2 regions of the Kosakonia sp. MUSA4 genome follow, and region 2 is predicted to be linked to the other one. Evidence: predicted binding sites of a transcription regulator. Region 2 holds the regulator's gene; the other holds the start of a gene.

The links. The regulator CRP, encoded in region 2, controls carbon source genes, mostly activating them, when cyclic AMP is high. The targets are predictions, from matches to a motif close to ATGTGANNNNNNTCACAT.
Positions count from the first base shown of each region.
Region 1: the regulator CRP is predicted to act here: its motif matches at 4,110-4,127, upstream of idnO (gluconate 5-dehydrogenase).

Region 1 is NZ_CP025697.1:582,063-589,434, forward strand. It holds gene carB (carbamoyl-phosphate synthase large subunit) at 1-1,723, shown strand, start outside; gene C0557_RS02780 (YgdI/YgdR family lipoprotein) at 1,993-2,223, shown strand; gene C0557_RS02785 (YhcH/YjgK/YiaL family protein) at 2,280-2,750, opposite strand; gene C0557_RS02790 (gluconokinase) at 2,747-3,277, opposite strand; gene idnO (gluconate 5-dehydrogenase) at 3,288-4,052, opposite strand; gene C0557_RS02800 (LacI family DNA-binding transcriptional regulator) at 4,292-5,284, shown strand; gene C0557_RS02805 (2-hydroxyacid dehydrogenase) at 5,494-6,444, shown strand; gene C0557_RS02810 (MFS transporter) at 6,474-7,372, shown strand, end outside.
Region 2 is NZ_CP025697.1:4,998,147-5,005,518, forward strand. It holds gene C0557_RS23875 (YheU family protein) at 1-196, shown strand, start outside; gene C0557_RS23880 (phosphoribulokinase) at 252-1,121, shown strand; gene C0557_RS23885 (OsmC family protein) at 1,151-1,555, opposite strand; gene crp (cAMP-activated global transcriptional regulator CRP) at 1,868-2,500, shown strand; gene C0557_RS23895 (YccS/YhfK family putative transporter) at 2,549-4,627, shown strand; gene C0557_RS23900 (aspartate aminotransferase family protein) at 4,617-5,837, opposite strand; gene pabA (aminodeoxychorismate synthase component 2) at 5,925-6,488, opposite strand; gene C0557_RS23910 (putative adenosine monophosphate-protein transferase Fic) at 6,519-7,121, opposite strand; gene C0557_RS23915 (YhfG family protein) at 7,111-7,281, opposite strand.

The sequences.
Region 1 (7,372 bases), 1.3 Mb from region 2:
TCTGGCGAAACTGGTTGGCGTACGCGAAGCGGAAATCCGCAAACTGCGCGATCAGTACGATCTGCACCCGGTCTACAAACGTGTGGATACCTGTGCAGCAGAGTTCGCCACGGATACGGCCTATATGTACTCCACTTATGAAGATGAGTGCGAAGCTAACCCGAGCCAGGATCGCGAAAAAATCATGGTGCTGGGCGGCGGTCCAAACCGTATCGGCCAGGGCATTGAATTCGACTACTGCTGCGTACATGCGTCGCTGGCACTGCGTGAAGACGGTTACGAAACCATTATGGTTAACTGTAACCCGGAAACCGTTTCGACCGATTACGACACCTCTGATCGCCTCTACTTTGAGCCGGTGACCTTCGAAGATGTGCTGGAAATCGTTCGCGTAGAGAAGCCAAAAGGCGTCATCGTGCAGTATGGCGGCCAGACACCGCTGAAACTGGCGCGTGCGCTGGAAGCCGCAGGCGTGCCGGTTATCGGTACCAGCCCGGATGCGATTGACCGTGCGGAAGACCGTGAGCGCTTCCAGCAGGCGGTTGACCGTCTGAAGCTGAAACAGCCAGCAAACGCCACCGTCACGGCGATTGAGCAGGCTATAGAAAAGGCGAAAGAGATTGGTTACCCGCTGGTGGTGCGCCCATCCTACGTGCTGGGCGGCCGCGCGATGGAAATCGTCTATGACGAAGTCGACCTGCGTCGCTACTTTATGACGGCGGTCAGCGTTTCCAACGATGCGCCGGTTCTGCTTGACCGTTTCCTCGATGATGCGGTGGAAGTGGATGTTGATGCCATCTGCGATGGTGAAATGGTGCTGATTGGCGGCATCATGGAGCACATCGAACAAGCGGGCGTTCACTCCGGCGACTCCGCCTGCTCTCTGCCGGCTTACACGCTGAGCCAGGAAATTCAGGACGTCATGCGCCAGCAGGTGCAGAAACTGGCGTTCGAGTTGCAGGTTCGCGGTCTGATGAACGTGCAGTTCGCGGTGAAAGACAACGAAGTTTACCTGATTGAGGTAAACCCGCGTGCGGCGCGTACCGTACCGTTCGTCTCCAAGGCGACCGGCGTGCAGTTAGCGAAAGTGGCAGCGCGCGTGATGACCGGCAAAACGCTGGCGCAGCAGGGCCACACTAAAGAAATCATCCCGCCGTACTACTCAGTGAAAGAGGTGGTGCTGCCGTTTAACAAGTTCCCTGGCGTTGACCCGCTGTTAGGGCCAGAAATGCGCTCTACCGGTGAAGTGATGGGCGTCGGGCGCACCTTTGCTGAAGCATTTGCCAAAGCACAGCTCGGCAGCAACTCGACGATGAAGAAATACGGTCGCGCGCTGCTCTCTGTTCGCGAAGGCGATAAAGAGCGCGTGGTGGATCTGGCGGCTAAGCTGCTGAAACAGGGCTTTGAACTGGATGCAACCCACGGCACAGCGATTGTGCTGGGCGAAGCCGGTATCAACCCGCGTCTGGTGAACAAAGTGCATGAAGGTCGCCCGCACATTCAGGATCGTATCAAGAATGGCGAGTACACCTACATCATCAACACCACGGCAGGCCGCCAGGCGATTGAGGATTCCAAACTGATTCGCCGCAGCGCGCTGCAATACAAAGTGCATTACGACACCACGCTGAACGGCGGCTTCGCCACCGCGATGGCGCTGAATGCGGATGCTACCGAGAAAGTGATTTCCGTGCAGGAAATGCACGCGCAAATCCGCAAGTAAGCCTGACACCGGCCCGTTTCGCGGGCCGGTTTTCCTTTCCCGACTTCTACGTTCTGTAGGCCTGATAAGCGAAGCGCCATCAGGCATGATCCTGATCCCGCGTTGCGGTTGGTCGCCGGATGGCGGCGTTGCTTTATCCGGCCTACAACACCTTTCTGTTATTGCCAATCTTCAGAAGGTTCTGCATTTCCTCACGCTTACAGTGAGTTAACCTAAAATAGGTTAACAGACGAATGAAATTCACTGAAAGCAGGGAGATAACCATGCAAATGAACAAACTTCTGATGACGTCGATTTTTACTGCCGCAGCGCTGTTTACCGTTGCCGGTTGTTCTTCAAATCAGGCTGTTCGCACCACGGATGGCCGCACCATTGTGACCGATGGTAAGCCGAAGGTGGATGATGACACCGGGCTGGTTTCCTATAAAAATGCCGAAACCGGTAAAACCGAGCAGATTAATCGCGATCAGGTGAAAAACATGAGCGAGCTGGATAACTAATCCGGTTTGCCTTGCTGTGAGAAGGAGTCCCGCTACGGCGGGACTTTTTTATGCGCTTATTTCAGCAGCGCCGCGTCGATTTTCACCACGATTTTACGCAGCGCGGCGGGCGACGTCAGGCTGGACATCGGGCGGTGCAGCTCCAGCGGGAAGATAATTGCCAGTTCTTCAGGCTGTAAATGAATCAGCGTCTCGCTGGCAATGTGCTGACAAAAACCGAGATCGTTCGCATTATTAAACGGCTCGCTAAGTTCAAGCGGCAAGCCGGTCACGCCTGCGCCAACCACCTCTTCGCCGCTTAATACAATATGGATATCAATATATTGACGATGAAATTCCGGGCGCTGCTCAGCCAGCAGCCGGGTATGCCCTTCAACCACTGAGAAGAAAACGCTGTCGCCCTGCAACGGATATTTTCCCGCCGCCAGTGAGTGCGGTTTCTTATCGAGAATGGCCTGGAGCGTCTGGCGAATAATTGCCGGATAGAGCGGATTCACCGCGCCAGCGGATAAGGTATCAATGATCATGCAGGGACATCCTGGTTAACGTAGTTTTGTAACAGGGAAAGGCTTTGCGAAACAATCGTGGCCACCGGCGGTGTGATATCCACCGCCAGAATGTCGGGTTCGTCATCAGCGGGAACTTCCAGCGCGGCGAACTGGCTTTGCAGCAGCGCTTCGGGCATAAAATGCCCCTGACGCTGGCGCATTCTTTCCAGCACGCAGGTGTAATCGCCCCGGAGCCAGAGAAAACAGAGATTGCTGTTCCCGCTGCGAAGCTGGTCGCGATAACGTTTTTTCAGCGCCGAGCAGACCAGCACGCCAGATTCATTTTTTTGTTCCAGACTAAAAATAACGTCGGAAAGGCGTTCCAGCCACGGCAGGCGATCATCATCATCCAATGCCTGGCCCGAGGCCATTTTACGAATGTTCTGTCGGGGATGCAGATCGTCACCATCGATAAACTTCGCCTGCATTGCCTGCGCAAGCGCCAGACCTACCGTGCTTTTCCCGGTACCGGAGACGCCCATTAAAATCACGCACTGACCAGTCATCGTGCGCTCCTTACACCGCAACCAGCATGCCGCCATCGACGAACAGTAAATGCCCGTTAACGAAGTCGGAGGCTTTGGAGGAGAGAAACACTGCGGCGCCAACCAGTTCCTGCGGATCGCCCCAGCGAGCGGCAGGGGTGCGTTTGCATAGCCAGTTGGTGAACGCTTTGTCATCCACCAACGCCTGCGTCATGGCGGTTTTAAAATAGCCAGGCGCAATCCCGTTGACCTGAATATTGTGGCGCGCCAGTTCGACGCACATGCCGCGCGTCAGCATTTTCACTGCGCCTTTCGCGGCGGCATATGGCGTAATGGTGTCGCGGCCCAGTTCACTCTGCATTGAGCAGATATTGACGATTTTGCCCTGCTGGCGCGCCATCATGCGTTTAGCGACAGCCTGCGACACCAGGAAAACGGCGGTCTGGTTAACGGCAATAACCGCGTTCCACTCATCCACCGGGAACTCGGTAAAAGGATGACGCCGCTGGATGCCTGCGTTATTGAACAGCACGTCGATGGCGCCGATATGGCGTTCAATATCGTCAATCGCCTGCTCAACAGATTCGGCATCGGTCACGTTGAATACCGCGACATGCGCGGTTGCGCCTTCATCGCGTAGTTTCATCGCGGCTTGTTCGGCGCGTTCCGCCGAGATATCGTTAATGATGATTTCCGCGCCGTACTGCGCCAGCCCCTGCGCCATAACAAAACCGATCCCCTGACCTGAGCCGGTAATTAAAATGCGTTTGCCGTTTAAACTGAAAAGATCGTTCATTGTTATTTCCTGAGCGAATGATGTAGCCCCTATCTCACGGTTTTTACCCTGGCTGAACTGTGACGTAGATCACTCAAATCCATGTTACGAAAAGGGGTTACTTTTAGTGTGAAGCAGGGCGGAAAACTGAGGGCAATCCGGCGGTTAACCGCGCATTGCAGCGCAGTTGGGCAATTCTCTTTTCCGGCGACAAGGGGCATAATAACGGGCTCGGGCTGGCGTCAGGACAGGTAGCAACCATGAAGGCACAACGTATTACTTTGCATGATATCGCTGCGCTGGCGGGCGTAACTAAAATGACGGTCAGCCGCTATCTGCGCACGCCGGAGAAGGTGAAGCCCGACACGGCCGAGCGTATCGCCAGTGTCATTGCCGAAGTGGGTTACCAACCCGATCCGGATAACCCGGCGATGTCTGCCAACGTGCTGCCGCGCATCGGCGTGCTGATCCCCTCTTTTAATAATCAAATCTTTGCCGACTTGCTCGCGGGAATTGAATCGGTCACTTCTGCGCAGGGCTACCAGACGCTGGTGGTCAATTATGACTACGACAGCCAGCGCGAAGAGGAGCAAATTGCTACGGTTTTAGCCTTTAATGTCAAAGGGTTGCTGCTTACTGAGTCGGTTCATAGTCTGCGGGCGGAGAAGTATCTGAAAGCGGCCAAAATTCCGATTGCCGAGGTGATGGGGCTGTCGTCGAATGCCGATCGTATCAATGTCGGTTTCGACAATATGAAGGCTGGTTTTGATATGACCACGATGCTGCTGGCCAGCGGCAAGCGGCGCATTATCTACTTCGGCTCGATGTCTGACGTGCGCGACGAGCAGCGCTATAACGGTTACTGCCAGGCGATGGAAGCGCAGGGTTTACCGGTCGGGCGGATTGCGCCAAATAAGGTGTCCTCGATTTCTATCGGCACCGGCATGATGACGCTGGCGCGGCAAATGTACCCGGATATGGACGGTATTTTATGTACCAACGACGACCTTGCCGTTGGGGTGTTACAGGAGTGCCTTACTTCCGGGATCAAAGTGCCTGCTGAGATCGCGATTGCCGGGTTCCACGGTCTGGAGATTGGGCAGGTTATCAGCCCGCGTCTGGCCAGCGTTTTGACCCCGCGCTTCGAGATGGGAAAGGTCGCGACCGAAATCCTGCTCAAGAAAATCAAAGGATTGCCAACCATTGAACACGTCGATCTGCACTATCGCCTGTCGATGGGCGAAACCATCTAACCTTTCTGTCGTGCGGGCTGTTGTTAGTATTTTGTTGTGCTTATGTCGCACCTTTTCAGGGGGGAATGCGGCATTTTACCCGTGCCGATCACGAAGAAGGTAACACGCTTTTTTAACACAATTCAGCGTGATGGAGATCGCAAAAATACCCGCCGAAAACCCGTTTGATAAGACGCAGGACGTACTGAAACTTTCAAACAGGTATCACGATGAATACAAAAACTAACCAGACCGTACTGCTGATCGCTCCTGTTGTAGACAGCCTGCTCGATCGCCTCTCCACTACTTTCACGGTGCATCGCCTTTATGAACAAGCTGACGCAGAGGCTTTTCTGCAACGCGTTGGGGCCGACATTCAGGTGGTGGTGACGCGTGGCGATATCGGCGTAACCAATCATGTTCTCGAAGCATTACCGCAGGTGGGGCTGGTGGCGCTGTTCGGCGTAGGCACCGATGCGGTTGATCTGCACTACACCCGTAAACGCAATATTGCTGTCACCATCACCTCTGGCGTGTTAACGCAAGGGGTGGCCGATCTGGCGATGGGGTTGCTGCTGGCGGGGGCGCGTCAACTCTGCCAGGGCGATCGTTTTGTCCGCGAGGGGCGCTGGTTAACCTCCGCGCCAGCGCTGGCAACGCAGGTCAGCGGCAAATGCATTGGCATCTTCGGTATGGGCAATATCGGCCAGGCCATCGCCCGTCGGGCCAGCGGTTTCGATATGGAGATCCTCTACAACGACCGGCAGCCGATTGCCGGGCTGGATTATCACTGGTGCGCAGATCTGCATACCCTCGCCCATGAGAGCGATTTTCTGGTGATTGCGGCTTCTGCCGGAGCAGCAAACCACAAACTGATCGATGCCTCGGTATTTAACGTGATGCCGAAACATGCCTGGTTAATTAACATCGCCCGCGGTTCACTGGTCGATGAAACGGCATTGATCCGCGCGTTACAAAACGGTGTTATCGCCGGTGCTGGCCTGGACGTTTATGAAGATGAACCGAATGTCCCGGCAGCGCTGATCGCGCTCGACAACGTTGTACTGCAACCGCACGTTGCCAGCGCAACGCATGAAACCCGACAAAAAATGAGCGATGTGGTGTACGCCAACGTTGCCGCTTATTTTGCTCAGGCGCCGCTGCCCAATGTGATTGCCTGATCCTCACCTCTGCCTCAGAGAGAAAACATATGAACACTAAAATACCCGGCACGCGCTGGTGGCGGATCATTGCGCCTGTGCTTATTGCCTGCATTATTTCGTTTATGGACAGGGTTAATATCAGCTTCGCGCTGCCCGGCGGTATGGAGGCGGATTTAGGCATCACCAGCCAGATGGCGGGCGTCGCCAGCGGGATCTTTTTTATCGGTTATTTGTTCTTGCAAATTCCTGGTGGGCGTAGCGCGGTAAACGGCAGCGGCAAGCGTTTTATCGCCTGGTCGCTGCTGGCGTGGGCGGTGGTTTCTGTCGCCACCGGATTCGTAACGCATGAATATCAACTGCTGGTGTTGCGCTTTATCCTTGGCGTTTCCGAAGGTGGCATGTTGCCAGTGGTGCTGACGATGGTCAGCAACTGGTTCCCGGAAAAAGAGGTAGGCCGGGCGAATGCGTTTGTCATGATGTTTGCCCCGCTTGGCGGCATGCTGACCGCACCGGTTTCCGGGGCGATCATCGCGGCGCTCGACTGGCGCTGGCTGTTTATCATCGAAGGGCTGCTTTCACTGGTGGTGCTGCTGGTGTGGTGGCGGCTGATCAGCGATCGGCCGGAAGAGGCGCACTGGCTGCCAGCCAGCGAACGCGAATATCTGGTCACCACGCTGGCGCGCGAGCGCGAAGCGCGGCTGGCGGAAGAGGCGGTCAGCAATGCGCCGGTAAAAGATGTGTTTCGCAATGCCGGCCTGATGAAGCTGGTGGTGCTCAACTTCTTCTATCAAACCGGGGATTATGGTTACACCCTGTGGTTGCCGACGATCCTGAAAAATCTGACCGGTGCCAATATGGCCGGAGTCGGGCTTCTGGCGATCTTACCTTTTGTTGCCACGCTTGCCGGGATCTATACCATCTCGCTGTTCAGCGATCGCAGCGGTAA
Region 2 (7,372 bases):
TGACGCCGACACGCTGAACAATCTGATTGAGAGCTTTGTCTTGCGCGAAGGCACCGATTATGGTGAACATGAACGTTCGCTAGAACAAAAGGTCGCTGACGTTAAACGTCAACTGCAACGCGGTGAAGCTGTACTGGTGTGGTCGGAACTGCACGAGACGGTAAACATTATGCCGCGGGGGCAGTTTCACGATTAACCGGGTAGATGGCGGCTGACTATACTGCAAACACAGTTTTATTCAGGGAGTTGCTATGTCTGCCAAACATCCGGTCATCGCCGTTACTGGCTCCAGCGGCGCGGGAACCACCACCACCAGCGTCGCCTTCCGTAAAATCTTCGCCCAGCTCAATATGCACGCCGCAGAAGTGGAAGGAGACAGCTTCCATCGCTTTACCCGTCCGGAAATGGATATGGCGATCCGCAAAGCCCGCGATCTTGGGCGGCATATCAGTTACTTTGGCCCGGATGCCAATGACTTCAGCCTGCTTGAACAAACCTTTAGCGAATATGGCCAGAGCGGAACCGGGCAAACGCGTAAATATCTGCATACCTACGATGAAGCGGTGCCGTGGAATCAGGTGCCGGGCACGTTTACGCCCTGGCAACCGCTGCCGGAACCCACCGACGTGCTGTTTTATGAAGGGCTGCACGGCGGCGTAGTGACCCCGCAAAATGACGTGGCGCGCCATGTTGATTTACTGGTTGGCGTGGTGCCGATCGTCAACCTGGAGTGGATCCAGAAACTGATTCGCGATACCAGCGAACGCGGACACTCCCGTGAAGCGGTGATGGATTCGGTGGTTCGTTCGATGGAAGATTACATCAACTTTATCACCCCGCAGTTTTCCCGTACGCACATCAACTTTCAGCGCGTGCCGACGGTCGATACGTCTAACCCTTTCGCCGCAAAAGGCATTCCGTCGCTGGATGAAAGCTTTGTGGTCATTCACTTCCAGAATTTGCAAGGCATTGATTACCCGTGGCTGTTGGCGATGCTGCAAGGTTCGTTTATTTCCCATATGGATACACTGGTGGTACCGGGCGGCAAGATGGGGCTGGCGATGGAATTGATTATGACGCCGCTGGTGCAACGGCTGATGGAAGGGAAAAAGATTAAGTAGCCCGGCAAGCCGATTGCCGGGCCAGGGCATCAGGCTTCGATAACTTCGTAGGAGTGGGTGATCTTCACGGCCTTCTCCAGCATCAACGCTACAGAGCAATATTTTTCCGCCGACAGATCCACCGCGCGGGAAACTGCCGCGTCTTTCAGCGCTTTGCCGGTGACGATAAAGTGCAGATTGATGTGCGTAAACAGACGCGGCGCTTCTTCACGGCGCTCGGAAGTCAGCTTCACTTCGCAGTCGGTCACGTCGTGGCGCCCTTTCTGCAGGATGGAAACGACGTCAATTGCGCTGCAACCGCCCGCCGCCATCAGCACCATCTCCATCGGGCTTGGCGCTTTATCCCCGGAATTACCGTCCATCAGAATTTGGTGGCCAGATGCGGACTCACCCAGGAAGGTCAACCCTTCAACCCATTTCACACGTGCCTGCATTTTATTCACTCCGGAGTAGTAATTTTCTCCACAGATTACGCGTACATAACAAAACTCGCAACGGAAGGCGACCTGCGTCATGCTGAAGCGAGACACCAGGAGACAGGCGTGAAAACCTATGCTAAAACAATCTGGATGCTACAAAGATAAATGGATGTTACGCATGTATGCATGACATCGTAGATTAGAGGCCGCAGATAACCCTGACGGCCCACTTCTCAGGACATGAGAAGCTTTGATTGCAACCCCGGAAGCAGGCTGAAACCTACATCCCCGCTTTCGGAGCCAGCTTATAACAGAGGATAACCGCGCATGGTGCTTGGCAAACCGCAAACAGACCCGACTCTCGAATGGTTCTTGTCTCATTGCCACATTCATAAGTACCCGTCGAAGAGCACGCTGATTCACCAGGGTGAAAAAGCGGAAACGCTGTATTACATCGTTAAAGGCTCAGTGGCAGTGCTAATCAAGGATGAGGAAGGTAAAGAGATGATTCTCTCTTACCTTAATCAGGGTGATTTTATCGGTGAACTGGGCTTGTTCGAAGAAGGTCAGGAGCGCAGTGCCTGGGTACGCGCCAAGACCGCTTGTGAAGTCGCCGAAATTTCCTACAAAAAATTCCGTCAGCTTATCCAGGTGAACCCGGATATTCTGATGCGCCTCTCCTCGCAGATGGCGCGTCGCCTTCAGGTGACCTCGGAGAAAGTCGGCAACCTGGCGTTCCTGGACGTAACGGGCCGTATCGCGCAGACGCTGCTGAATCTGGCAAAACAGCCGGACGCAATGACTCACCCGGACGGCATGCAGATTAAAATTACTCGCCAGGAGATTGGCCAAATCGTTGGTTGCTCCCGTGAGACTGTCGGCCGCATCCTGAAAATGCTGGAAGATCAGAACCTGATCTCCGCCCACGGTAAAACCATCGTGGTATACGGAACACGTTAATCCGTAAAACGGCGCATCGTTTATCCGGCGCGCCGTTTTTCTCTCCTCATGTGGCGCAGGCTGATTTATCACCCCGAAATCAACTACGCACTGCGACAAACGCTGGTGTTATGTCTGCCTGTGGCGATTGGCCTGATAGTCGGCCATCTGCAACAGGGCCTGCTTTTCTCACTCGTTCCCGCTTGCTGCAATATTGCCGGTCTCGACACGCCGCATAAGCGTTTCTTTAAGCGCCTGATTATTGGCGGCTGTCTGTTTGCGGGTAGCAGCCTGGCGGTGCAATTGTTGCTGGCGGAAGATCTTCCGCTGCCGCTGATCTTTACCATGCTGACCCTGCTACTGGGCGTCACGGCTGAGATCAGCGCATTGCACGGGCGCTTACTGCCCGCCTCGCTGATTGCCGCCATCTTCACGCTCAGCCTCGCCGGGAATATGCCGGTGTGGGAGCCGCTGCTGATTTACGCGCTGGGCACACTATGGTACGGGCTGTTTAACTGGTTCTGGTTCTGGATGTGGCGGGAACAACCACTGCGCGAATCGTTAAGCCTGCTCTACCGGCAACTGGCTGATTATTGCGAAGCCAAATACAGCCTGCTGACGCAGCATGCCGATCCGGAAAAAGCCCTGCCGCCGCTGCTTGCACGCCAGCAAAAAGCGGTGGATATGATAAGCCAGTGCTACCAACAATTGCATATGCTGGCGGCCAATCAGCATAACGACTACAAACGCCTGCTGCGCGTTTTCCAGGTCGCGCTGGATTTGCAGGAGCATATTTCCGTCAGCCTGCACCAGCCGGAAGAAGTACAAAAACTGGTTGAACAAACCCACGCCGAGCAGGTTATCCGCTGGAATGCGCAGACCGTCGCCGCCCGTTTACGCGTGCTGGCGGACGACATTCTCTACCATCGTTATCCGACGCGTTTCACTATGGAAAAGCAAATCGGCGCGCTGGAAAAAATCGCCCGCCAGCACCCGGATAATCCGGTAGGCCAGTTCTGCGCCTGGCACTTTAGCCGCATCGCCCGCGTACTGCGTACGCAGCGGCCTCTGTACATCCGCGATCTGATGGCGGAGAAGCAGCGTCGATTGCCATTGCTCCCGGCGCTGAAAAGCTATTTATCCCTGAAATCCGCCGCGCTGCGTAATGCGGCGCGCATCAGCGTAATGCTCAGTATTGCCAGCCTGATGGGCAGCGCCCTGCATCTGCCGAAGCCCTACTGGATCATGATGACGATTATGTTTGTCACGCAAAATGGTTATGGCGCGACACGCGTGCGCATTGTCCACCGGGCGGCAGGAACCCTTGCCGGGCTGGTGATCGCCGGGATCACGTTGCACTTTCATGTTCCGCTCGGTTTTACGCTGACAGCCATGTTATTGATTACGCTGGTCAGTTATCTGATTATCCGCAAAAGTTACGGCTGGGCGATGGTCGGCTTTACCATTACCGCGGTGTACTCATTGCAACTGCTGACCTTAAACGGCGAAGAATTTATTGTCGCGCGGCTAATCGATACCTTAATTGGCTGCCTGATCGCCTTTGGTGGTATGGTCTGGTTGTGGCCGCAATGGCAAAGCGGTCTGCTGCGCCAGAATGCCCACGACGCGCTGGAAACAGACCAGCAGGCAATTCGCCTGATCCTCAGCGATGACCCGCAGCCCACGCCGCTCGCCTGGCAGCGTATGCGCGTCAACCAGGCACATAATGCACTGTTTAACTCGCTCAATCAGGCAATGCAGGAACCCGGCTTTAACACCCGTTATCTGGAAGATATGAAGCTGTGGGTCACGCACAGCCAATTTATTGTCGAACATATCAATGCGATGACCACGCTGGCGCGTGAGCATACGATGCTGACGCCGGAGCTGGCGCAGCGCTATTTGCAGTCCTGCGAGATTGCGCTGCAACGTTGTCAGCAGCGGCTGGAGTATGACGGGCCGGGAGAGTCCGGTGATGTGAATATTCTGGAAGCGCCGGAAACGTTGACCCACGGGCCAATGAGCACGCTCGAACAGCATCTACAACGGGTTATCGGGCATCTGAACACCATGCACACCATTTCGTCAGTGGCATGGCGTCAGCGCCCGCATCACGGCATCTGGCTAAACCGACACCTTAACCATTAACCACTTTCTCTACCGCGCTGGCAAAGCGGCGCATCCCTTCATCGATATCCTGCTCGTCAATAACCAGCGACGGCGCAAAGCGCATTACGTCCGGACCGGCATTCAGCACCATTACGCCCGCATCTGCGGCAGCATAGAGAAAATCACGTGCGCGGCCTTTGAATGGCGCAGTTAATTCAGCGCCAACCAATAGCCCCATGCCGCGAATTTCGCTGAAGAGTTGATATTTTTCGCCGATCTGCTGCAAATGCTTAACGAAAAGCTGGCGTTTAGCATTCACACCGTTGAGCACTTCCGGCGTGTTGATAATGTCAAAAGCCGTTCCCGCTACCGCGCAGGCCAGCGGGTTGCCGCCATAGGTGGAACCGTGCGAACCGGCGTGGAACACGCTGGCGATCTCATTGGTCGTCAGCATCGCGCTGATCGGGAAACCGCCCCCCAGCGCTTTTGCACTGGTCAGGATGTCCGGCGTCACACCATAGTGCATATAAGCAAACAGATCGCCGCTACGGCCCATGCCGCACTGCACTTCATCAAACACCAGCAATGCTTTGTGCTGATCGCACAGTTCTCGCAGACCTTGCAAAAACTCCGGCGTTGCCGCCGTAACACCGCCTTCCCCCTGGATCGGCTCGACCACCACCGCGCAGGTATGATCGTCCATCACCGCTTTCACCGCGTGCAGATCGTTGAACGGCACATGAATGATGTCGGCCGGTTTCGGGCCAAAGCCGTCGGAATATTTCGGCTGACCACCAACCGTGACGGTAAACAGCGAACGACCGTGGAAGGCATTGTGGAAGGCAATAATTTTGGTTTTATACGGACTGTGGCGAGTAGATGCATAAAAACGCGCCAGCTTAAAGGCGGTTTCGTTCGCTTCCGTGCCGGAGTTCATAAACACCACGCGCTCGGCAAAAGTCGCGTCAATCAGTTTACGCGCCAGACGCAGAGCCGGTTCGTTGGTGAACACATTGCTGATATGCCACAGCGTTTCACCCTGCGTTTTCAACGTTTCTACCAGCGCGGGATGGCAGTGTCCTAACGCAGTTACCGCAATTCCACCTGCAAAATCAACATACTCTTTACCCTGCTGATCCCACACACGACTGCCTTTTCCCTTCACCGGGATAAACTCGGCCGGTGCGTAAATTGGCAGAATCACTTCATCGAAGTTTGCACGCGTTACCGCGTCTTGCTGAGTTGCCATGTCTTGCCCATCCAGTTTTTTGTTGCATTGATTATGAAAATATAATCACAAAATATGCATAAAAAATCACTGCATGGCAACCAGAAATCATCGTTTGAGGAAGTTTTCCAGTAATTGATGGCCCTGCTCGCTAAGAATGCTTTCCGGGTGAAACTGTACGCCTTCCAGATCCCACTGCCGATGGCGAATCCCCATTATTTCCCCGCTTTCCGTACGCGCAGTGACTTCAAAGCAGGCGGGCAGCGTAGGCGGGTCAATCACCAAAGAATGGTAACGGGTGACGGTTAACGGATTATTAAGCCCGGTAAACACACCGCGGTTGTTATGGGTAATGGGCGATGTTTTGCCGTGCATCACTTTTGCCGCACGGACAATCGTCGCGCCAAAGACCTGGGCAATCGCCTGATGACCAAGACAGACGCCCAGCACAGGGAGTTTGCCTGCATAATGACGAATGACTTCCAGCGAAATACCGGACTCATCCGGCGTACAGGGGCCAGGCGAGATAACGATTTTTTGCGGTGCCAGCGCGGCAATATCCTCAAGCGACAGCTCATCGTTACGCCTCACCTCCACCCTTGCGCCCAGTTCGCAAAAGTATTGATACAGGTTCCAGGTGAAGGAGTCGTAATTGTCGATAAGCAGGATCATAGCGGCCTCGGTAAAATAAACCGCGCTAGTTTACTCGCTTTCGACAGCTTCGCTTACCACTTTACGGAAGATGGCGCATAGCGGATCTAAATCTCCCATCGCTCCGGCCTGGTTCGCCGCGCTCCAGCGTTCAGGGACGATACCGCGCCAGTCCAGAACATAACCGGCGTGCAGCGCAAGCTGTTCAAAAAAAATGCGCTGTGCAATGCCATTGCCGAGGCGGAAGGGATGCAGCACATTGATCTCACAGTAGTAGTGCGCAAGCCGTTCAATAAACGTATCCGCAGACAGGCCGCACAGCCACTCCTCCTCTTCCAGTTGCTGCATCAGCGCGTTGCCCTCTTTTTCGATGTATTCGAAATGGCAAAAACGCGTATCGCCCTCGTAAATATCCACTTCCCGGAACTTTCCGGCCCAGTCGAACACATCCTGATAAAGGTGATGATGAATAGCGCACAGATGCGGAAGCCCGCGCGCCAGCGGCCCCAGTTCGAGCGTCGCTGCGCGTAATGCCGTCAGCTCGTAAACGGCTTGCTCCAGACGCTGCGCCTGGTGAATACCCAGCAAGTTGCGCATCACATTCAGGCCTGGATAGAGGTAAGGATCGCGACCATCGCCAAATTTATCGCTCATAGTGCCTCCGGAGTTCTGCAAGTCGGATGTTGGCTTCTTCGGCGGTGAGCGTCACCAGCGCGCTGTCAACGCCTTCCAGTCGTCGGCTGGCCTGGAAGTTAACATTACGCTGCCGCTCCCAGAGACGGGATTTTTGCCTGTCGGTGAGTTTTTTCGGCATAGCGCCTCCCTGTTTGCACATGTAGTTGCCCAAATTATAAGCAGCAATTTAACGTTACGCAGGGAAGCGAGCTAAGCACGGGCGAAAAACC